Regions from separate parts of the Pseudomonas sp. DCB_BI genome, predicted to be linked through region 3. Evidence: riboswitches for the same ligand, from Rfam matches in the RefSeq annotation. Region 3 holds a riboswitch; each other region holds the start of a gene.
The links. A riboswitch is a leader RNA that binds a small molecule or an ion and turns the genes downstream of it on or off. The one in region 3 is predicted to bind cobalamin.
Positions count from the first base shown of each region.

Region 1: another riboswitch for cobalamin. It lies ahead of OO258_RS07310 (CbtB domain-containing protein); the one in region 3 lies ahead of OO258_RS10420 (TonB-dependent receptor).
Region 2: another riboswitch for cobalamin. It lies ahead of cobO (cob(I)yrinic acid a,c-diamide adenosyltransferase); the one in region 3 lies ahead of OO258_RS10420 (TonB-dependent receptor).

Region 1 is NZ_JAPFCG010000005.1:94,874-102,657, reverse strand. It holds gene OO258_RS07330 (pirin family protein) at 1-736, opposite strand, end outside; gene OO258_RS07325 (alpha/beta fold hydrolase) at 831-1,703, opposite strand; gene OO258_RS07320 (LysE family translocator) at 1,725-2,345, opposite strand; gene OO258_RS07315 (GNAT family N-acetyltransferase) at 2,479-2,958, shown strand; cobalamin riboswitch at 3,072-3,294, shown strand; gene OO258_RS07310 (CbtB domain-containing protein) at 3,388-3,576, shown strand; gene OO258_RS07305 (CbtA family protein) at 3,590-4,276, shown strand; gene OO258_RS07300 (cobalamin biosynthesis protein) at 4,276-4,662, shown strand; gene cobM (precorrin-4 C(11)-methyltransferase) at 4,698-5,450, shown strand; gene OO258_RS07290 (DUF1272 domain-containing protein) at 5,517-5,759, shown strand; gene OO258_RS07285 (response regulator transcription factor) at 5,979-6,593, shown strand; gene OO258_RS07280 (transporter substrate-binding domain-containing protein) at 6,606-7,784, shown strand, end outside.
Region 2 is NZ_JAPFCG010000013.1:22,080-29,863, reverse strand. It holds gene bluB (5,6-dimethylbenzimidazole synthase) at 1-631, opposite strand, end outside; gene OO258_RS15370 (cobyrinate a,c-diamide synthase) at 628-1,923, opposite strand; gene cobO (cob(I)yrinic acid a,c-diamide adenosyltransferase) at 1,920-2,531, opposite strand; cobalamin riboswitch at 2,651-2,871, opposite strand; gene OO258_RS15360 (C40 family peptidase) at 3,688-4,221, opposite strand; gene OO258_RS15355 (C40 family peptidase) at 4,361-5,011, opposite strand; gene hda (DnaA regulatory inactivator Hda) at 5,139-5,846, opposite strand; gene OO258_RS15345 (AI-2E family transporter) at 6,041-7,114, opposite strand; gene OO258_RS15340 (DUF2066 domain-containing protein) at 7,127-7,784, opposite strand, start outside.
Region 3 is NZ_JAPFCG010000008.1:3,261-11,044, reverse strand. It holds gene OO258_RS10425 (DUF1624 domain-containing protein) at 1-287, opposite strand, end outside; gene OO258_RS10420 (TonB-dependent receptor) at 430-2,556, opposite strand; cobalamin riboswitch at 2,665-2,873, opposite strand; gene OO258_RS10415 (GNAT family N-acetyltransferase) at 3,028-3,597, opposite strand; gene OO258_RS10410 (carboxymuconolactone decarboxylase family protein) at 3,676-4,020, opposite strand; gene lpxO (lipid A hydroxylase LpxO) at 4,127-5,026, opposite strand; gene thpR (RNA 2',3'-cyclic phosphodiesterase) at 5,185-5,730, shown strand; gene OO258_RS10395 (AraC family transcriptional regulator) at 5,812-6,717, opposite strand; gene calA (vanillin reductase) at 6,898-7,784, shown strand, end outside.

The sequences.
Region 1 (7,784 bases), on a different contig from region 3:
GCACACTGGCACCGTCCAGCGCTTCAACGCTAACGTTCTCACCTGCCCGGTCCAGCAACACCAGGCTGGACGGCCCGGCCTCGCGCTCGCCATTGACCCGCAAGTTGCCGCGCAACACCACCAACGCCGCATTGCGCCCGGCGGCCACCGGCAGTTGCAGGTTGGCGCCAGCGTTCAGCCGCAAGTCCCAGACATCCATGGGGGTAAAGGTTCGCGCCGGCCCTTGATGGCCACGGTAGTCACCGGCAATCACCCGCAGGCTACCGGCACCCGCGTCCAGTGCCACCACCGGGATATCATTGGCCAGTAACGTCTGGTAGCCGGCCGCTGCGCGCTTGTCCCGCGCCGGCAGGTTGACCCACAGCTGAACCATCTCCAGCGTACCGCCACTGTTGGCAAACCCCGGGGAATGGAACTCTTCATGGATGATGCCATTGGCAGCGGTCATCCACTGCACATCCCCAGGGCCGATCAAGCCACCCGCCCCCGTCGAGTCACGGTGCTCCAGTTCGCCCTGATAGACGATGGTCACTGTCTCGAAGCCGCGGTGCGGGTGCTGACCAACGCCGCGGCGGGCATGGGTTGGGGCGAAATCATGCGGGCCAGCATAGTCCAGCAGCAGAAACGGGCTGATGCGGCTGGCCAGGTTGTCGTATGTGAACAGGCTGCGCACCGGAAAACCATCGCCCACCCAATGGGCGTGAGGGCTGCTGTAGGTACCCAGGATCTTTTTCATGAGAAGGCTCCTCTTGGCTGGGATAACCTTATCAATGATGCCAATTTATCGATAGACAGAAGAAACAGGCCAGATCGTTCCATGGATGGAACAGTCAGTGCTGCAAGAAATTCAGCACCTGCTCGGCAGCCATCGCCGGGTCTTCCTGCATGAAACAGTGCCCACCGGCGACCTGTTGCGCACTGACATGACTGTTGAGTGCCGCCAACCGGTTCACCGAGCGCGGCACGAACGGGTAAGTATGCTCGCCATACAACACCCGCGTCGGCGTGCGGATTGCGCCAAGGCTGGCCCACATGCGCGTTGGGAACGAGCTGAAGATTTCCACCTCACGGCTGGGTCGACACTTGAGCACCACGGCTTCGCCACAGTCGCCGATGGCATGCTCCACGTAAGCCTGCAGCGCCGCATCGGTCCAGCCTTTGAAGATGCCACGGCCGTGCAGCGATGCCAGCGCCGCTTCACGGTCAGGCCAGTGACTGCGCCGGCCGGCAGCCTTGCGCGCCAGCGCATGGCGCTGGTGCAGGCCGACCAAGGCGGCCGCGCCCATCACCCCGAGCATGCGCCGGCTGAACAATACCGGGTCGAGCAGTACTGCACGGGCGAACAACTGCGGGTCGCTGGCCAGGATCAGCCCGGTCAGCACACCACCGAAACTGTGGCCAACGGCAAAACGCGGTACCTCGCCGTACTCGCCACGGCCGGCTTCAAACGCCTCCACGGCCAGCGCGGCGGTGCGGTTCCAACCCCGAAACACCCCGCCGTGGTCGCTGTCACCATGGCCTTGGACATCACACAGCCACAGGTCGAAATGCTCGCCCAGGCGCATCAGTAACGGTTGGTAGGCCAGGCAGCAGAAACCATTGCCATGCAGGAAATGCAGCAACGGCTTGCCACTGGCCGGCGTCCGCCAGCCACGCAGGGTGAAGCCTTCGGCGCATTCGTGGGACCAGGGAATCAACTGCATGGGTTCGCTGTACTCGCAGAACTAGGAGAACGCAGATTCTACAAACAGCAGCGGGTACAAAGAAATCACCAGCAGCAGGGCCATCAGGACATTGAACAGCATCAGCCAGCGGGGATTCTGCAACAGGTTGCGCAGGGCGCTGCCGAACATGACCCATATCCCCACACTCGGCAGGTTGACCAAGGCGAACAAGGCGGCGATCACGATCACGTTGGTGACATAGCCTTGCGCGGGGGTGTAGGTGGTGATCGCCCCGACCGCCATTACCCATGCCTTTGGGTTGACCCACTGGAATGCCGCCGCGCCCCAGAAGCCCAGTGGCTTGCGGGCGCTGGACGAGGCCGTGCCGACCGGCCCTGACGTAGCGATTTTCCACGCGAGGTACAGCAGGTACGCTGCGCCGGTGTAACGCAGCACCGTATAAAGCGCTGGCCAAGCCTTGAAAACCTCGCCCAGGCCCAGGCCCACGGCCAGGACCATCACCATGAAGCCGCAGCTGATGCCCAAGGCATGGGGGATCGAACGGCGCACGCCGAAGTTCACGCCCGAAGCCAGCAACATGGTGTTGTTGGGACCTGGAGTGATCGAAGACACGAACGCGAACAGCACGAAGGCGGTCAGCAGGTCGGCAGAGGCAAGCATGGCGGGGCATTCCACTTTCGTTATAGGTGCTGTCACACTAACGGAGTCGCCCCCCCTGCGACCGATACAGTTCAATTAAATTATGCAGATACACATCACTGTATCGTTATCGTGAATCAAGGAAGCCGTCCTCATGACCCTGACCATTCGCCCTGCCATCCGTACCGATGCCGAACAGATTCTGGCCTTCATCACCGAACTGGCCGAGTACGAACGTGCCCGCCACGAGGTGGTCGCCACCCTGGCTGACATCGAGCACAGCCTGTTCGACGAGGGCAGCACAGTGCACAGCCTGATGTGCGAACGCGATGGCCGGGCAATCGGCTATGCCGTGTATTTCTATAGCTACTCGACCTGGCTCGGACGCAATGGCATCTACCTGGAAGACTTGTACATCACGCCCGAGCAGCGCGGTGACGGTGCTGGCCGGCAATTGCTGCAGCACATTGCCCGCGAGGCGGTGGCTAACAACTGTGGGCGGCTGGAGTGGAGCGTGCTGGACTGGAACGAGCCGGCGATCGGCTTCTATCAGAAGCTCGGGGCCGAGGCGCAGGATGAGTGGGTCCGCTACCGGTTGGAGGGGGAAAAACTGGCCGCGTTCGCCCGGGGTTGATTGGCGAGGGTATAAAACCCTGCCTGAAAGCGCTTCGGCTCGATCCACCCTTTCGCAGCACAAGGCCGCGCCTGCAGGATCTGGCAATTGACGCCACGCCCGCCCCATGCTCTCCTTATGCCTCGCGTTCAGGTGCCCCTTTGGGGTGAAACGGGAAACCGGTGCGTCGCAGGCCCTCCAACAGGGCCGGACAATGCCGGTGCTGCCCCCGCAACGGTAAGCGAGTGAAACGTCTGTACCACTGTGCCTTGTAATGCGGCATGGGAAGGTGACGTTTTCAAGGAGCCCAGCTCTTCCTCGCAAGCCCGGAGACCGGCCTGGCGTTCATGAACACCCCGCGGTGGGCGGGCGCTGTTGCATTCCCCTGGGCGAGCGTGCCCGGGGCTGCCGCGCTTGCCCATTGCCCACAAAAAAGCAGAGGACCGCGTCATGCCCGTCACCAGCGCCAAGCCACACAGCCTTGCCACCCCCGTTACCCTCAGCCAGCGCGTAGTCATCGCTGTCGGCGCCAGCCTGCTGGGCCTGTGCCTGGTGTATTTCGCCGGTTTCTCGCACATCGAGGCCGTGCACAACGCCGCCCACGACACCCGCCACAGCGCCGCCTTCCCCTGCCACTGACTGAGTACGCCCGATGATCACGCGCATTGCCCGTACCGCGGGCTTCAGCGGGCTGCTTGCGGCCTTGTTGCTGACGCTGTTGCAAAGTTTCTGGGTCGCCCCGCTTATTCTCCAGGCGGAAACCTACGAGTCCTCGGCCCCGGCCGCCCACCACGAACATGGCAGCGAAGCACCTGCCCATGAACACAGCGCCGAAGCCTGGTCGCCGGAAGACGGCTGGCAGCGCGTACTGTCCACCACCGGCGGCAATCTGGTAGTCGCGGTCGGCTTCGCCTTGATCCTCGCCGCCCTGTACAGCCTGCGCGAGCCAAGGCGCATCGGCACTGGCGCCTGGTGGGGCCTGGCCGGATTCGCCGTGTTCTGCCTGGCCCCGACCTTGGGCTTGCCGCCGGAACTGCCAGGTACTGCGGCTGCCGACCTGGGGCAACGTCAGGCCTGGTGGATCGGCACCGCCAGTGCTACAGCCCTGGGCTTGGCGTTGCTGGTGTTCGCCCATCACTGGCTGCTGAAGGCGCTGGGTGCCGTATTGCTGGTCATTCCCCACGTCATCGGTGCACCACAACCCGAGGTGCACGAAAGCCTGGCCCCCGAAGCGCTGGAAACCCAGTTCAAGCTGGCCTCCTGGCTGACCAATGCCGCCTTCTGGGTGGCCCTGGGCCTGCTCAGCGCGTGGCTGTTCCGCCGCTCCAGCCAGGCCTGATGCAGACCTTCTACGCAGGCATCGGCTGTCGCCGGGGTTGCCCGGCGGATACCCTGCACCACCTGCTGCGCCAGGCGCTGGATCACCAGGGCCTGGCGTTGGCCGACCTGCGCGGCATCGCCAGCATCAGCCTGAAGGCCGACGAACCTGGCTTGCAGCTGCTGGCCGAACGCCTCGGCGTGCCTTTGGTGCTGTACCATGGCACGCAACTGCAAGCTTACGCGCCATTGCTCAGCCACCGTTCAGCCACGGCCCATGCCCACACTGGCTGCTGGGGTGTGGCCGAGAGCGCGGCACTGGCCCTGGCCAGCCAACGACTGGGCACCGCCAGCCTGCTGCTGCCCCGCCAGGTACTGGGCCAGGCGACCCTCGCCCTGGCCTGCTGAACGCTTCATTACCCTCTTCACTGCAAGGACTTTCCATGACCGTCTACTTCATCGGCGCCGGTCCCGGCGACCCGGAACTGATCACGGTCAAGGGCCAACGGCTGATTCGCCAATGCCCGGTGATCATCTACGCCGGCTCGCTGGTGCCTGCCGCCGTACTCGAAGGGCATCAGGCCGACACCGTGATCAATAGCGCCGAACTGCACCTGGAGCAGATCATTGCGGCCATGCACGACGCCCATGAGCGCGGCCAGGATGTGGCCCGGGTACACAGTGGCGACCCCAGCCTGTACGGCGCCATCGGCGAGCAGATCCGCCACCTGCAGGCACTGGGCATCGATTACCAGATCATCCCCGGGGTCACTGCCACAGCAGCCAGCGCCGCCCTGCTCGGCTGCGAACTGACCCTGCCGCAGGTCGCGCAAACGGTGATTCTCACCCGCTATGGCGACAGCTCCCCCATGCCGCCCGGCGAACAGCTGCACGACCTGGCGCGCCATGGCAGTACCCTGGCGATTCACCTGGGGGTCAAGCACCTCGCGCGCATCGTCGACGAGCTGTTGCCGCACTACGGCGCGCACTGCCCGGTCGCAGTGGTACACCGGGCCACCTGGCCAGACCAGGACTGGGTACGCGGCACGCTGGGCGATATTGCCGAGCGTGTAGCAGCCAAAGACTTTCGCCGCACGGCGCTGATCCTGGTGGGCCATGTACTGGGCGATACGCCGTTCGCCGAATCCGCCTTGTACCGCGCCGGGCACGCCCACCTGTATCGCCCAGGTGACTGAGCATTGCCAGCCAGACCGCGGGCATAGCAGACTCCGGGTTCCCGCCCGCGTACAGGAGCCATGCCCATGCTGGAATTACGCCCCAACTGTGAATGTTGCGATACCGACCTGCCGGGCGACAGCCCTGACGTGCTGATCTGCTCCTTCGAATGCACGTTCTGCCGTACCTGTGCCGAAACCCGTTTCCAGGGCCGCTGCCCGAACTGCAGCGGCCAACTGGTCGCGCGCCCAACGCGGGTCGGGCAGGCATTGGCCAACAACCCTGCCTCCACCCAGCGCATCAACAAAGCACACTCAGCCTGCGCGTGATCGGCCTCAAGAAAACGACATCACCGCTTCTACAGGGTGATGTTTCCCGTTTTTTGTAGGACTTTTCAACAACAGCCGCAGGTACTTTCAACACTTCTATACTCGGCATTACCAAACCTCGGGAATGGTCGTATCGTGCAGCGCTTCCGATAATCCTACTTGCAGACGTATTCCTGAGTGTTCCAGGAAACGGACCACATCCCGACAGGAGTTTTCTTCATGACAACCGTGCTGATCGTCGACGACCACCCCATCGTCCGGCTGTCTTTGCGCATGATGCTCGAACGCGAACGCTTTCATGTGGTTGGCGAGGTGGGCAATGGCAGTGAAGTGGCACAGGTAGCCCGCGAACTGCGCCCGGACGTCGTCATTCTCGACATTGGTCTGCCAGGGCTGGACGGCATGGAGGTCATCAAACGCCTGCAATGCCTGGAGCCTGTACCGAAGATCATGGTGCTCACCGGCCAGGCCACCGACCTGTACGTACGCCGTTGCCTGGATGCCGGCATCGGCGCCTTCGTCACCAAAGAAGAAGATCACGACGCCCTGCTGTTCGCCCTCAAGGCATTGGTCAAGGGCTATTCGACCTTTCCGCAGATGTCGGTCAACAGCAATTCGCTCGACAGCGAGCCGGTTCGCCTGGCCAGCCTGTCCAACCGTGAAATGGAAGTGTTGCGGCGCCTGGCACGTGGCGAGAACAACAAGAATATCGGCACCTGCATGAACCTCAGCGCCAAGACCATCAGCACCTACCGGGGCCGCATCATGGAAAAGCTCAAGACCGAATCACTGGTGGAAATGGTCGACCTGGCCAAGCGCAACAGCGTCTACTGAGCGCCTAAACGCATGAAGCGCCTGATGGCGAGCGCCCTGGTGACCATTGCCCTGGTCCATTGCAGCGCGTTGCTGGCCGATAGCGAACCCCGCCAGTTACTGGCGCGCTCGGTCAGTGCCGCAGCCCCGCTGGTGCTGTCCAGTGACGACCGCCACTGGCTACGACAACACCAACGGCTGGTACTGGGCAGTTCGCGCCCCGACTACCCACCGTTCGAAATCAACGTCAGCCAGCATGACTACGAGGGTTTGAGTGCCGATTATGCCGGCATCATCGGCGAACAACTGGGCATTGCCATCGAGGTACGTCGCTACAACAGCCGTCACGAAGCCATCACTGCGCTGCGCGAGGGGCGCATTGACCTGCTGGGCAGCTCCAACGCCTTCGAGGCCGCGGACGCCCAGCTCACCCTCAGCACGCCCTATGCCGACGACCTGCCGGTGATCATCACCCGTGAAGGGCGCAGCCTGAAGCACACACCCGACCTCGGTGGCCTGCGCCTGGCCATGGTCGATCACTACCTGCCGGCCAGCAGCGTGCGCAACCTGTACCCCAACGCGCAGCTCAGCCTGTACCGCTCGACCCTGGCCGGGCTCGCGGCTGTCGAGCTGGGCGAGGCAGACGCGTACCTGGGCGATGCCATCAGCACCGATTTCATCATCGGCAAGAGCTTTCAGGGTACGCTGAAGATCGATCACTTTTCCCCTGCATCCCCCGAACCCTTCGCCTTTGCCCTGGCCCGCGACAACCTGCGCTTGCGCCAGCTGGTCGACAAGGCGCTGGCGCGCATCAGCGAGAGCGAACGCTTGAACATCCTGCGCCGCTGGAGCAGCGGCAACACCAGCTTGCTGCTACAACGCCACTTGACCGCCCTCAGCAACGAAGAGGAAGCGTGGATTGCCGAGCACCCCGTCGTCAGCGTGTTGGTCAATACTTCGCTGGCGCCCCTGACGTTCAACGATGCCAAGCACCACCCCAGCGGTATAACCCTCGACCTGCTGAAGCAGATCGCCCTGCGTACCGGGTTGCAATTCAAGCCTGTCGAAAGCACTTCGGCCTCCGCCATGGTCGAGCGCCTGCGCAAAGGTGATGCGATGATGATCGGCGCCTTGGGCTACAGCGCAGACCGTTTGAAGCAACTGCGCTACACCCGGCCCTACCTGATCAGCCCACGAGTACTGGTCACACGC
Region 2 (7,784 bases), on a different contig from region 3:
GGTTCTCAAACAGCATTTCACTCAAAGGCCGTGCTTCGGCCCAGTTTTCCTGCACCAGCATCGGCACTGGGTAAAACTCGGTGACCGGGCCCAGGCACAGCACCGCGACCGGCTTGGCACCCGCAGGCATACCCAGCAGCGCCGCCAGTTCAAGCGGGTCGAACAGCGACACCCAGCCCATCCCCAGCCCTTCGCCACGGGCTGCCAGCCACAGGTTCTGGATGGCACAGGCCAGCGAGGCCAGGTCCATTTCCGGCAGGGTGCGGCGGCCGAAAATGTGCGGTTCGCGGTTGTCCATCAAGGCTGCCACCAGCAGTTCGGCACAGTCGTTGATGCCTTCCACCTTCAGCTTCATGAAGTCGTCGGAGCGTTCGCCCAATGCCGCGGCAGTGCGCACGCGCTCCGCCTCAACCAAGGCCTGGATCTGCCCACGCAGCTCGCGCCGGGTAATGCGGATGAAGCGCCAAGGCTGCATGAGCCCGACGCTGGGCGCCTGGTGCGCAGCGGCCAGCAGGCGACCGAGCAAGGCAGGCTCAACCTGGCCGCCAGCGAAGTGGCGCATGTCGCGGCGCTCGCCGATGACGCGGTAGATCGCGGCGCGTTCGGTGTCGCTGAAAGCGTGTTCGCTCATGGTCGCAACAGCGCCGCCGCCGCATCCGGGTTGGAAGGGAAGTAGAAGTGCACGTAGGAGGCCGTCAACCGCCCCAGACGGTACACCGCTTCGTTGCCGCGCCCGCCATTGGGGCTCAGGCCGCGGGCAATCGGCTCCAGCCCGGTGCTGGTCAGCGAATGGTGATAGGTGTGCCCGCGCAAGGTACCTTCCGGTAACTCCACCGCCTGCAGCGCCAGGGCCGCGAGGCGCTTCTGCATGGTCGCCTCGCCCGACAGCAGGCCAAGCAGTTCGGCGCGTTCGCCTGCCACATCGGTCAAGGCATCGAGCAGGTACAGCATGCCGCCGCATTCGGCCAACAACGGCTTACCCTGTGCGTGGTGGGTGCGGATCGCCTCGCACATCGATGCGTTCGCTGCCAGCGCCCGGTGATGCAGCTCCGGGTAGCCGCCCGGCAGGTACAGGCTATCGACCTCCGGCAACTCGCGGTCGTGCAACGGCGAGAAGAATTCCAGATGGGCGCCGAGGTTGCGCAGCAGGTCGAGGTTGGCGCCATAGGTGAAGGCGAACGCCTCGTCCCGCGCCACGCCGATTCGCACACCGGCCAGCGCGGCCACGCAGGCTTGAGGCTGCGGTGCGGCAAAGCTCACCGGCGGCGGCAAGGCGGCGTCACAACTGCCACCTAGCGCCTCGGCAGCAGCATCCAGGCGGGCATCCAGGTCATTCAGCTCACTGGCCTGGACCAGCCCCAGATGGCGGCTGGGCAGCTCGATGCCGCGCTCGCGGGACAAACCGCCATACCAGCGCAGGCCCTCGGTCAGGCTGCCCTCCAGCAATTGTGCGTGGCGCAGGCTGCCCACCCGGTTGGCCAGCACGCCGGCAAACGGTAAGTCGGCCTGGTAACGCGCCAGGCCCAGGGCCAATGCACCGAAGGTCTGGGCCATGGCTGTGCCATCTATCACCGCCAGCACCGGTACGCCAAAATGGCGCGCCAGGTCGGCACTGGACGGGGTGCCATCGAACAGCCCCATCACGCCTTCGATCAGGATCAGGTCGGCCTCCCCGGCGGCTTCCCACAATAGCCGGCGGCTTTCCTCCGCGCCGATCATCCACAGGTCCAACTGGTACACCGGCGCGCCGCTGGCCCTTTCCAGGATCATCGGGTCAAGGAAGTCTGGCCCGCACTTGAACACCCGCACCTTGCGCCCGAGATTTCGGTGCAGGCGGGCCAGTGCGGCAGTAACCGTTGTCTTGCCCTGGCCAGAAGCGGGTGCCGCGATCAACACGGCGGGGCAATGGCGCGCCTGGCTCACAGTTCGACGCCCTTCTGTGCGCGGATGCCGGCCTGGAAGGCATGCTTGAGCATGCCCATCTCGGTCACGGTGTCGGCCAGTTCGATCATCTCAGGCTTGGCTGCACGGCCAGTGACGATCACATGCTGCATCGGCGGGCGGGCCTGGATGTCGGACAACACCTGATCGAGGTCGAGGTAGCCATGCTTGAGCGCAATGTTCAGCTCGTCCAGCACCACAAACTGTACGTTCGGGTCCTGCAGCAGCTGGCGCGACACCGCCCAGGCCGCTTCGGCCGCAGCGATGTCGCGTTGACGGTCCTGGGTTTCCCAGGTAAAGCCTTCGCCCATCACGTGGTAGCGCACCTGCTCGGGGAAGCGCCGGAAAAACAGCTCTTCGCCGGTGCTGTTGCGGCCCTTGATGAACTGCACCACGCCGCACTGCATGCCATGGCCCAAAGCGCGCGCGAGCATGCCGAAAGCCGAGCTGCTCTTGCCCTTGCCATTGCCGGTTAGCACCAGCAGCAAGCCGCATTCGTTGGGGGAGTTGGCGATACGTTCGTCGATGACCGCCTTCTTGCGCTGCATACGCGCCAGGTGGCGTTCGTCGCGTTCGGTGGATTCGCTCATCAGGGTTCTCCGCTGGCTGGCACCGCGGCAACGCGCGACGACAGGTAATAGGCAGGCAGACGGAGAGCGCGCAGGGGCCATGGCAAGCGCCACGGTGCACCGCGCATCACCCTCCGTGATGCCGTTGGCAGATATCAGGCCGGTCTCCGGGCTTGTGAGCGGGCCTAGGCCCTGGCCTGCGCGCCTTCCCGGGTGTTGGCACCCAGTGGCCATGCGCGGCCGCGACTCACCTACCGTTGCGGGGGCAGCGCCGGAATCGCGCCACGCTGGCGCCCACCGGCTTCCCAGTTTCACCCTGCCCAGTCGAGGCTGGCAGGGCACCTGAAACACGCGCGAAGGTTAGAGGGTTGCACCCATAGCGTCAATCCAAGCGGCCCGTTTGCTGTCGAACAGGCGTTTTGCTTGACGGCGGGGGGCGGTATCACCGTCAGCATTCATTTTTTCAAAGGGAACCGGCGCTTTGGCTTTTGGGCTTTTGGGCTTTTGGGTTGTGGGCTTTCACATCACGCAGACATTCATTCGCGATAGTGGCGCCTACTCACCTTTCCGCCCTTACGGCGGGTCCCTTTTTGTCCTGGCAAAAAGGAACCAAAAACCGTCCGCTCCCATCATCCGGCCCCTACGCTACGCTCCGGGGTCCCCTCGCTACGGGCATGCTCCCGGGAGTACGCGCCGAAGGCCCCATCCATGGGGCCTCAGCGCTTGACGGGCATCCATGCCCGTCACCTCCCTCCGCATGCCCTTCGCTCGGCCTACTGAAGTCGCAATCTGTGTCGCCTGGGCTACCGCGCGCTTAGAAGCAAAAGCAACAGCTAGAGCCCCGCCGGCCCTGTGGCTTGCGATCGCTTGGCGCTTTTCGCTTTTCGCTTTTGATCTTGCTTCTAAGCGCGCGGTAGCTCAGGCAACGCAGATTGCGACTTCAGGAGGCCGGAGCGAGGGAACCCCGGAGCGCAGCGTAGGGGCCGGATGATGGGAGCGCAGCGTTTTTTGGTTACTTTTTGTCGCGTTGACAAAAAGTGACTCGCCGTAAGGGCGAAAAGGTGAGTCAGAGTCGCCATCGCAAATGGACTATGCGCGCCATTAAAACCAGCACTTTCCCGATTCAAGCTTCAAGGCGTGGTGAGCCAGCCTGTCAACCGAACCTGCCGCCCGCCCCTCAGGGGTTCTGAGCCAGGTGCCCTTGCGGGATCACCCGCTTGGCCTGCAGGTAAGCCTTGGCCCAGTAGCTGTTCGACAGGTAGTCCAGGCGCACCGTGCCACCCGTAGAAGGTGCATGCACGAAGCGCCCCTCGCCGACGTAGATGCCGGCATGGCTGACCTGCGAGCCGCCGCTGGTGGCGAAGAACACCAAATCACCCGACTGCAACGACTTGGCATCCACCGTGGGTGCACGCATCACGATCATTTCCCGCGTCGAACGCGGCAAGCTGATGCCGGCAGCATCTCGGTAGACGTACTTGATCAGCCCGCTGCAGTCAAAGCCAGAGTCCGGCGTGTTGCCACCCCAGCGATAAGGCGTGCCAACCAGACCGATGGCGCGAATCAACACGTCGTCTGCAATCGGCGAAGGGCTGGGCTGGCTGTAGGTCACCTGCGGCTGTACCACAGGGGCCGGCGCAGGCGCACGGCTGGAGCAGGCAGCCAGCAAGGCTGCCAAGGAGAGAAATGCGAAGCGCGCCATCTTTATCATGGCCAGAACATCCTGTCTGAGACCGCTGCGCAGCAGCCGAAAAGAGTTGAGAATTTAGATTAGACGCTTTCTGTAAATGCGCACGGCGGCGAGCTTTTTTCAAAGCATCGCCGCCGCGGCAGGATATATCATTTGGCCATCAGTTGCGCGCGATATTCGTCGGCGCCATGGCCAGGGCACGCTTGGCCTCAATGAAGGTCTTGCTCCAGTAGCGATCACCGAGGCTGTCGATGCGCACGCCACCGCTACGGCGGCTGCTGGAGTGGATGAATTGGTTATCACCCAGGTAGATGCCGGCATGGCTGACGCGACCGCGGCCATTGGTGCTGAAGAACAGCAGGTCACCTGGCTTGAGCTTGTTGCGCGCCACTTTAGGGGCATCGACGTTGATCATTTCACGCGTGGAGCGTGGCAGGGTCATACCTGCCTCCTCGCGGAACAGGTAGCCGATGAAGCCACTGCAGTCGAAGCCAGACTTTTCCGAGGTACCACCAAAGCGGTAGCGGGTGCCGATCAACGACATGCCGCGCTCGAGAATGCTGTCAGCCAGGACTGGCAGCTGGTAAGGCTTGCTGCTGGAGAAGGACGCCAGGTCATCTTCGGTGGCCAGTTCTTCCGGCTCGCCGAACACCGACGAGGGCGAGGCTTTGGCCTTGATTGCCGACTGTGCGGCGATCGGGGTGTGATCCTGAGGCTGTGGCTCTGAATGAGACGCCGGGCCTTGAGCCGCGCAGCCAAAAAGCAGGGTCACGAGTGCGAGTGGCACGAGGGGTGCGAAGCGCTTCAGCATGGGCACGACCGTGTCTGTAATCCTTTAGAAGGGTGAAACTATGCCCTCTATCATGGCCATTTGCAAATTTTATCGAAAAAGATGTGACTTTTTCGTTTTGCCGCTCTGGCCCAGCGTTTTCAGGGGGTTACCAGCCGAGGGTTTCCTTGAGGAAAGGAATGGTGAGCTTGCGTTGTGCCTGCAGCGAAGCCTGATCGAGGCGCTCCAGCAGGTCGAACAATGCGCTCATGCTGCGCGCGCCACGGGTAAGGATGAAATGGCCGACTTCGTCGGTGAGGTGCAGGCCACGGCGGGAAGCGCGCAGCTGCAAGGCACGCAGCTTGTCTTCGTCAGACAGACCACGCATCTGGAAAACCAACGCCAGGGTCAGGCGCGACTTCAGGTCCGGCAGCTTGATCGGCAGTTCGCGCGGCGATGCCGAGGCAGCCAGCAGCAGGCGCCGGCCGCTGTCACGCAGGCGGTTGAACAGGTGGAACATAGCCTCTTCCCAGTCGGCCTTGCCGGCGATCACATGCAGGTCGTCGATGCATACCAGTTCGTACTGGGCGAGGTAGTCAAGCAACTCTACGCCGCGGTCGAGCAACTGTGCCAGGGGAAGGTAGACAGCGGGTTCGCCGCGCTGCTGGAAGCGGTGGGTGGCAGCCTGCAGCAGGTGGCTACGGCCAACACCCTGCTTGCCCCACAGGTAGATAAGGCTCTCGGTCCAGCCGGCGTCGGCTTCGCATAGCCGCTCGACGTAGCCCAATGCCGCAGCATTGGCGCCCGGATAGTAGTTGATGAAGGTGGCGTCATCGCGCAGGCGCACACCCAGGGGCAACTGGATCGGTGGTTTCATGCTCGCGGGCGGTCGACAGGACCGCAGGGGGCCTTTGCTGAACAATGTGCAAAGTCTATACCTGCAACGCGGGGCGCACAATCACGGCAATGGATAGCACAAGTAAAATCAACAAGTTGCGCCAATGCGAGGCTGATGGTGTATGTCATTCGATCTCACAGGCGCCCCAAATCCAAGGATGAACGTGCCGGCCATCACAACTCCGGGTCAATGTCTCCGGCGTACATGTCCGATTCCTTGTACAGATCATGCACATGCCGCAACAGCACCATGATCACCGCCGCCACCGGCAGCGCCAGCAGCACCCCGGTAAAGCCGAACAGCTCACCGCCGGCAAGAATCGCAAAGATCACCGCCACCGGGTGCAGGCCGATGCGGTCGCCGACCAGCAGCGGCGTCAGCACCATGCCTTCCAGCGCCTGGCCGACCATGAACACGGCGACAATGCCCAGCATCGGGTAGAGGTCGCCGCCGAACTGGAACAGGCCGGCCACCAGCGCGGCTCCGATACCAATGATGAAGCCCATGTACGGCACAATGGCCGCCAGGCCGGCGAGCATGCCGATCAACAGCCCCAGCTCCAGCCCAACCAGCATCAGCCCGGCCGAATAGATGATGCCCAAGGCCACCATCACCATCAGCTGCCCCCGCACGAACGCACCCAGTACCTCATGGCATTCACCTGCCAGGCCCACTACCTGTGGCTCATGCTGGCGCGGCAGCAGGCCGCGCAGCTTGGCCATCATCACGTCCCAGTCCCGCAGCAGGTAAAACCCTACAACCGGAATCAGCACCATGTTGGCCAGCCAGGCAATCAGCGCCAGGCTCGAGGCCGTGGCCTGGGACAACACCACGCCGACAATGTCGGTGGTCTGGCCCATGTGTTCGCTGATGGCGGCCTTGATCTTGTCGAACTTCCAGAACCCGTCTGCCAGCCCCAACCGATGCTGCACCCACGGCAGCGCCACATGCTGCAGCCAGTCAAGCATCTGCGGTGCCAGCTCATAAAGCCGCACCAGCTGCTTGGCCAACATTGGAACCAGGACCAGCAACAGGGCCATGAGCAGCAGGGTAAAGAGGCCGAACACCACGACCACACCCCAGGTCCGCGACAACCCCCGACGCTCCAGCCAGTCAACCAGCGGGTCGGCCAGGTAGGCCAGGAGAATGCCGATCAAGAAAGGGGTAAGGATGTTGTGCAAACCATACAAAAGCACGGCAACCAGCAGCGCGGCACCCAGCCAGATCCAGCGGCGCATGTCAGACAATGTCAGTACTCCTTACCAACGAAAACGCAGGCCGTCGAACGGCTTGGGGACGGGCTGCTGCGGGGCGGTCGGCTCCTGGCCGGCAGCCGCCGGTGGCGTGGCTGGTGCTACTGGCGCCTGCTCTACCGGCACTTCCTGCAGCTTGGCCAGGCCCAGTTGAGCCCGTAGCTGCTCACGGTTGCCAGTCACCCCGTAGGTCAAGGTAGTGCCTTCGGCGAGTTGCAGGCGGGGGCCATAAGGCTCCAGTACGCGGGCCAGTTCGGCGTAGCGCTGCAGGTTCATACCCTGTACTTGCAGCTGCAACTGGCTGCTGGCGCCTGGTCGGGTGACGTAGCGCGGCGCCAGGCGGGTGCTTACCGCCAGCATTACCGCATCGGCCAGCGCAGCCTGGTCGGCGCCCTCGGCACTGCCTTGCTCACGCTGGTCACCCAGCCACAGCTGCCACTTGCCTTGCCACTTGCCATCGGCCTCCTGGGCATGTACCGCCAGCAAGGCATCGGCGCCATAGCGCTCGGCAGCCTGGCGCAGCGGCGCCGGGTCGCTTGCTTCGAGCTGCTTGGCATTGGCCACCAATTGTTCCTGAAGGTCGGCCAGCGGCAGGCGCAGCGGTAGCCCGCGGTGCTGAGCGGCGCGGCGCAAGGGCTGGGCACTGGCCTGGCCGTCACCGACC
Region 3 (7,784 bases):
AGGAACGCCGAGACATCGCTGCGGCTTTGGTGTTTTTCGCCGTACAACCAGGCCGACAGGCCGGTCAGCAGCACGAACACTGGCGCACACAGGTGGGCCAGGGTGCGGCTGACGAACAGCGACGGCTCGGTGGTGTCGATGGCCATCGGGTCGCTGACCTGGCGGTGCAGGAAGAAGGTCTCGCGGACGTGGTCCAGGAGCATGAACAGGATCACCAGCCCGCGCAGGGCATCGATGCTCTGCAGGCGCTGGGTTAGCAGGGTGGGGGTGGCGCTGGCGCTTGTCATGGAGGGTCGCTGATGGGAATTGATGTCAAGTGAAACGTTATCTTATAACTAAATGATTAGGTTTTGGTAGCGGTTTCTTGTGTTGCCTGCACCGGCCTCTGCGCGGGTAAGCCCGCGATGAGGTGAGTACAGGCACGTCAGCTCAGAAGCTGTAATCCACCGTCGCGAAATACGAGCGTGGCATCCCCATCAACCACTGCTGCCCGCTGAACGCCGATTGCACGTACTCGCGGTCGAACAGGTTATTCAACTGCAACCCCAGCCTCACATCGGGCCGAACCTGCCAGGCGACATTGGCATCCACCACGGTGTAGCCGGGGGCGCTCTGGGTATTGGCAGTATCGGCATAACGCGCATCCACATACCGCGCCCCAATGCCTGCTTGCACTTGCTGGCCGAAGCCTTTGCTCAGCCACAGGTTGGCAGCACGCCGTGGCACGTTGGCCGGCCGGTTGCCGGCACGGTCCTGCACCATGTCGCCCACCCGTTCGTCAAAGTCGTCATAGCGGGCGCGGACCAGCGAGGCGTTGGCCGACACCTGCCACTGGTGGGGCAGTGCCAGCTCCAGGGTCGCCTCCAGGCCATCGGACGTTTGCTGGCCGGCTTGCTGTTGCGCGTGAGTGAGCGGGTCGTCAACCAGCAGCTTCTTCTTGACGATGTGGTAGGCCGCCAGGGTCCATTCGCCACGGCCGTCCCAGAAGCGTTGCTTCAGGCCTGCCTCTGTCTGCTTTGCTTCCGTCAGGTCATAGTGCATCTGGCTCGGGCTGAGGCTGATCAGGTTGTTCACCCCGTCTTCGCTGGTGGAGTACTGGCCGTACAGCGACAGGTCGTCGCTGAGCGCATACACCAGCCCGATGCGCCAGTTGCCGCCTTGCAGGCTGTGATCGCTGCGGCTGCCATCGGCCAGGTTGTCGCGGTCGATGTGGTTCTGGTCGCGGCGCACCCCGGTAACCAACGACAGGCGTTCGCCCAGCTGCAGGTGGTTCTCGGCGAACAGGGCGAAGGTGTGGGTGGTGGACAGGGTTTGCGGGCGCAGTGGCGAGGCGCTGTGGAACCAGCCAGGCTGCGGCTGCCACGGGTCCATGTAGTCGCCGCCGATGTCGTTGTAGGGGGCGTTGCTGTCGACGTTGAAGCGTACCTTGTTGTACTCGGCACCGAGCAGGGTCTTGCTGGCCAGGCCCAACAGCGAGTGGTCGAAGGTGAACGTCTGGCGGTCGCCGAACTGCTCCTGGTTGTGCTTGATTTCCAGGTAGCTGCCGCGCTGCAGCTGCTGGCGATCGGCGTCCCAATCGTAGTTCTCGGCGTTGCGCCAGTGGCGTCGGCTGTTGATGTAGTACAGCTGGTTGCTGGCGCTGACATGGTCGTTCAGTGTCCAGTCGGTGGTCAGCCGGGTCCATTCGTCGTGGTACCGCTGCACATCGTTCTGCACGTTGTAGTTTTTCTTGCGCAGGCTGCTGCGGTAGTGGCCGTCGATCAGCGGGGTGCCGTAATAGTTGGCAGGCTGCGCTTCGCCGCGGTCATGGGCAAGGGTGAAGCTGAGGTCGTCACTGGCATCGAAACGCAGTGCCGCGCTCAGGGCCAGGCTGCGTGAGGTGGTGCGGTCGACCCAGCCGTTGCCGGCCTGCTGGTTCAGGGTCAGGCGGTAGCTCAAGCGCTCGCTGAAGCTGCCACCGCTGTCCAGGCCAAGCTGCTGGCGGTCCCACGAGCCGTAGCCCAGGCGCAGGTGGTTTCGCACCTCGCCGGCGAACGGCTTTTTCGGGATCACGTCGACCACCGCGCCTGTAGCGCCTTCGCCATGCAGCACCGAGGCCGGGCCGCGGATCACCTCGATGCGCTCGACCATCCATGGATCGACCGGGAAGGTCTGGGTGCCAGCGCCGGTATACAGGCGTGCGCCGTCGAACAGCGTCATCACCGAGCTGTGCCCGGCAAAGCCACGGGCGGACAGGCCGGTGCCACCGTCGCCCGGCGAGCCAATGAAGGTGATGCCTGGCGAACGGGTCACCGCATCCTGCACGGTGAAGTTGTTGCGTTGCTGGATCTGTTCGGCGCTGATGCTGCTGGTGCTGGCGGGTGTTTCCAGCGCACTGAGGCCTAGACGCGAGCCGGCCTGGGTGGGTGTGCTCAGGTCGAGGGTGCGGTTGTCGAGGGTGTCGGTGATGGCCGTGGAGGGCAGGGCCAAGGGCTGCGGCCCGCGGTCATCAGCCAGGGCCGGCAGGGTGACGGCCAGGCAGGCCGCCAAAGGGTGAAGCTTGAACATACGGGACATGTCGTTCCACTGCTGCAGGAATGAATGGATCCCGGTGGAAAACACGCAAAGGCGAACCGTGCAGGCAGGCGCGCGCACGGATACCGGCCTGCGCCCGCCCACCGCGGGTTGCCAAGTGAAGCTCCAGGCCGGTCTCCGGGCTTGCGAGGGGCGTGAAACCTTCACCTTCCCATGCCAAGGCACAGTGGTATCTCGAAGGGTTCGCTCGCTTACCGTTGCGGGGGCAGCGCCGGACTTGTCGTGGTTAACACGACGCACCGGCTTCCCGTTTCACCCTGCGCGCGGCGGCGCAGGACACCTGAAACTGGGGCGCATATCACCACTGAAATGCTGGGCGTCAAATGTTGGCGTGTAGTGATTTCGCATGAATACATGGCAGCGGCACGGTCAACCTGAAGGGCCGCACCAACCCGCATGCCGAGGTGACCTTGCTGATGAAACCCGCGAACGGGCCGGACGTGCACGCGAGGGTCAGCGCCCGCGCCTGCGCGACACCCGCGCCTCGATATTTTTGCGCCCGATCAGCAGCGGCGGCTTCTCCACCACCGGCTCATCGGCCAGCCACTTGTACATCACCAGGCAATCCACCAGCCCCAGGCGGGCATGGCGGTAGGCCTTGGGCAAGCGGCCGACGGTTTCGAAACCCAGCTTGTGCCACAGCGCCACCGCCACTTCATTGGTCGCCACTACCGAGTTGAACTGCAACGCCAGGAAACCCTCCTGGCGCGCCAGTTTCTGCGAGTGCTCGCACATCAGCCGGGCCACGCCGCGGCCGCGTGCCTGCTCGCAGACCATGTAGCCGCAATTGCCCACGTGTGCGCCGGGCCCGGCGGCATTGGCCTTGAGGTAGTACGACCCCAACAGTTGGCCATCTTCTTCGGCCAGCAGCGTGTGCAAGGGCAACTCTAGCCATAGCGAGCGGGCCTGTTCAAAGCCTAGGGCCGGGTCGAAAGCATAGGTTTCACGGCCCTGGACAATGGCCTGGAAGGTGGGCCAGAAGCGTTCGAAGTCTTCGGCCGTCATGGGGCGGATGTGGATCATGCGGGTTCCTGCGCGGGCTAAGCCGCCCAGTCTGCGGGGCGCGGCGCCGTCGCGCAAGGGCGGCGGCGCCGTTCGGGCTCAGCCGTTGGCCTTGCCCACTGCATCCATGGCCCGTGCCGAATAGACCAGCGCGGCTCCGGCGTTCATCGCCACGGCCACGCCGAGGGCCTCGGCAATTTCCTCACGGCTGGCACCGTGCTTGACCGCCTGTTGCGAATGCACGGCGATGCAGCCATCGCAGCGGGTGGTAACGGCCACGGCCAGGGAGATCAGCTCGCGGGTCTTCGCGTCCAGATGGTTGGTTTTGGCCCCGGCACCGCTGGCGGTCATGTAGCCGGCTACGGTGTCGGGTGACAGTTGCTTGAGATCGCCGATGCCGGCCATCAACTGCTTACGGTAGGCGTCCCAGTCCATCATGCTCATCGTCTTCACCTTGGGGTGGTTGCGAGTGGAGCTTTCAGGCTAGTCGAAGAGTGGCAGGTGTGAGGCTTGTACTTTGGGCGGAGCGCATGGCAATTGCGCCCATCCATCAGATGTAGATGAACACCAGTACCAACGCAGCAACCACGGCCCACTTCTCCAGGTAGTAGCGCATGCGGTTGCGTTTCTTCAGCGCCTTGCCGCGTTCGCGGATCTTGTAGATGCGGGTGAACAGGCGGTTGATCCCGCCGGTCTTGTCGCCAGCCGTGTTGGGCGCGGCGGCAGCGGCCATGACGTTGCGGCTGAACCAGCGGTTGAACGCGGTTGCCCAGCGGTACTTGAGCGGGCGCTCGACGTCGCAGAACAGGATGATGCGGTTGTGCTCGGTATTGTTGGCCGCGTAGTGGATATAGGTTTCGTCGAAGATCACACCTTCGCCATCACGCCACGAATATTTCTCGCCATCCACGTTGATGTAGCAACCGTCATCGTTCGGCGTGTCCAGGCCCAGGTGGTAGCGGTACGAACCCGCATACGGGTCACGGTGGCGCACCAGCTTGGCGCCCGGTGGCAGGGTGGCGAACATGGCTGCCTTGACCGTGCCGATGCCTTGCAGCAGTTCGGTGGTGCGTGGGCACAGGGCCATTGCCGACGGGTGGCTTTCGCCGTACCACTTCAGGTAAAAGCGCTTCCAGCCAGTCTTGAAGAACGAGTTGAAGCCAACGTCATCATAATTGTCGGACTTCTTGATTTCCCCAACCTGCAGCAACTGGCGGCCTTCCTCGCGAATTTCCTGCCAGTGGTCCTGCAGCGGTTTCAGTTCTGGGAAGGCCTCGACCGGCAGGTAAGGCTTGGCCGGGAGCCTGGAGAACAGGTACAGGAAGCTGTTGACCGGTGCCAGGAAACTGGAATGGTCGCCCAGCTGGCGAGTCAGCTTGTGGCGAACACGACCGCGCAGGTGAACATAGGCGATCGAGAGGATGAAGATGAGTACGAGTGCAATTTTCATGGACGTTTACTTGTCGAAAAATAGCCATGCGCCATGGCATAAGCCCGCCAGCATAAACAATCATGGGGGTAGTTTGTACTGATTGTTACGAAACGACGGGGCGACATTGGTGTAATGCCCGACAGTCGTGCGCAATCGTTTCATGTTCAGGAGTTTGTATGGTTCAGGATATCCGTCCCAGTGGCAGCCCCTTCAAGCGACTGTTCTTCGCCTTGCCGGTAAGCGATACCCAGCGCCGTGCCCTGGCCCAGTGGCGACGGGAGCTGAACCTGCGCAGTGGCAAGCCGGTGCCGGCCGCCAACTTCCATGTCACGCTGCTGTTCCTTGGTGATGTGGATGCCGCTCAGGTGCCAGCCATTTGCGCGGCAGTTGACCAGTTGACGCTGCTGGGGGCGGCGCCACGGTTGCTGCTCGACCGCTTGCAGGTGTGGCAGCGGGCCAATGCCTTGGTACTGGAGGCGCAGCAGATTCCACCGGCCCTTTTGCAACTGGTGTACGCCCTGCAGCAGGCGTTGCTGCCGCTGGGGGTGGAGGCGGCCAGCCGCGAATATCGCCCGCACCTGACGCTGTCCAGGGATTACCGCGGCCAGCCGCCAGAGGCCAGCAGTGCGCCAGCGTTTTTCCTCGGCGCCCGTCATTTCACCCTGTATGAATCGCGCAAGGGCGCTTACTGGCCGGTAGCGCAGTGGCCGCTTGCAGGCTGACTCCGGTGGCGATTTCGCTGCCCTGCCGGGCGGGGTTGAGGTGTCACGGCGCGAGGTAAGCGACGCCGATCGGGGCATGTGTCAAACCGGCAAGCTCTGGTACGGCAGTTCATCTCCAGGGCTGCGCTCGAACTGGCGCTTGTACTCGCGGCTGAACTGCGACGTGCTCTGGTAGCCCACCCGGTGCGCCGCCTGGGCGACACCCAAGCCTTCGCCGATCAGCATCTGCTGCGCCTTCAGCAACCGCAGGCGCTTGAGGTACTGCATCGGCGCCATGTCGGTGCAGCGCTTGAAGTGCTCGTGGAACGTTGAAACGCTCATGTTGGCGCGCGCGGCCAGGGTTTCCACACTCAGTGGCTCGCTGTAGTGCTCGCGCACGTGGGCGAGGGCAGCAGCGATGCGGGCGAAGTGCCCCTGTTGCTCCACCAACGCCCGCAACACGCCGGCTTGTGGGCCACGCAAGGCGGTGTACAGCACCTCGCGCACCCGCGCCGGCCCCAACACCTTGGCGTCCATCGGGTCATGCAGGCAGCGCAGCAACCGTTCCACGCTCTCGCGCATCGGTGCATCCAGTGCCGCCGAGGTCATCGATTGCGGGGTTTGCGCCTGGACTGCCGGGTCCGGCGCCAGGTCCATCTCCTGTACCAGTTCACCCAGCACGCCACGGTCGATATCCACCGCCACGCCCAACAGCGGCGCCTCGCGGGTAGCGAAGGTTTCGCACATGAACGGTACCGACAGCGCCTGCACCAGGTAATGCCCGGCACCATATTCCAGGGTCCGTGGCCCCAGGCGTGCCAGCTTGCTGCCCTGGGCCAGGATCATCAGGCTGGGTTCGTAGATTTGTGGGCTGCTGGCCACATAGTGGTCCCAGCTCAACACCTGCACCTGGGGCAGGTGCGTAGGGACGAAGCCGGGGCGGCTGGCGAGGCTTCGGATCAGCGCGCAAAGCGGCGCATTGGCATCGACATGGCGGGTCAGTTGCATGGAGCACCACGGGCAGAGAATCAGACAGCTTAATCATCGCAGATTGAAGGCGTGGCGTCAGATGGGGAAGGCATGTTCGGAGAATCAGGCATGCATGCCGGAGAATCCGCTGTGGGCGTAGCGTTGAACGGCGGGCAAAATGCGTCGCCTGAATCGTTTCACTTTACTGCGAGGTCCTGCATGTACACCGCCATCGGTTACGCCGCCCAAACCCCGACCAGCCCTCTGGCCCCCATGACCTTCGAGCGCCGCAGCCCGCGCCCGGACGATGTCGCCATCGAGATCCTGTACTGCGGTGTGTGCCACTCCGACATCCACCAGGCGCGCAATGAATGGGGCATTGCGGTGTACCCGCTGATGCCTGGCCACGAGATCATCGGCCGCGTCACCGCCACAGGCGACAAGGTTACCGCGCACAAGGTCGGTGACCTGGTGGGCGTCGGCTGCATGGTCGACTCCTGCCGCCACTGTGAGGCGTGCGCCAAGGACCTGGAGCAATACTGCCTGGAAGGCCCGACCATGACCTATGCCACCCCGGACCGCGTGGATGGCAGCAATACCATGGGCGGTTACTCCAGCAGCATCGTGGTCAGCGAGCACTTCGTGGTGCGCATACCGGCCGGCATGGACCTGCCCAGCGCTGCGCCAATCCTGTGTGCCGGCATCACCACCTATTCGCCGCTCAAGCATCACGGCGTTGGCCCTGGCCACAAGGTCGGCATCCTTGGCATGGGCGGCCTCGGCCACATGGGCATCAAGCTGGCCAAGGCGCTGGGCGCGGAAGTGACCCTGTTCACCCGCTCCCAGGCCAAGGCCGAGGAAGCCCGGCGCCAGGGTGCCGACCATGTGATCGTGTCCACCGATGCCGAGCAGATGCGTGCTGCGGCCGACCGTTTCGATTTCCTGCTCGACACCATTCCGGTCCAACACGACCTCAACCCGTACCTGGAAACCCTGAAGTTCGATGGCGTGCACATCCTGGTCGGCCTGATCGAACCGATCGACCCGGCAGTGCATGCGGCCAACCTGGTATTGAAGCGCCGGGTGCTGGCGGGATCGTTGATCGG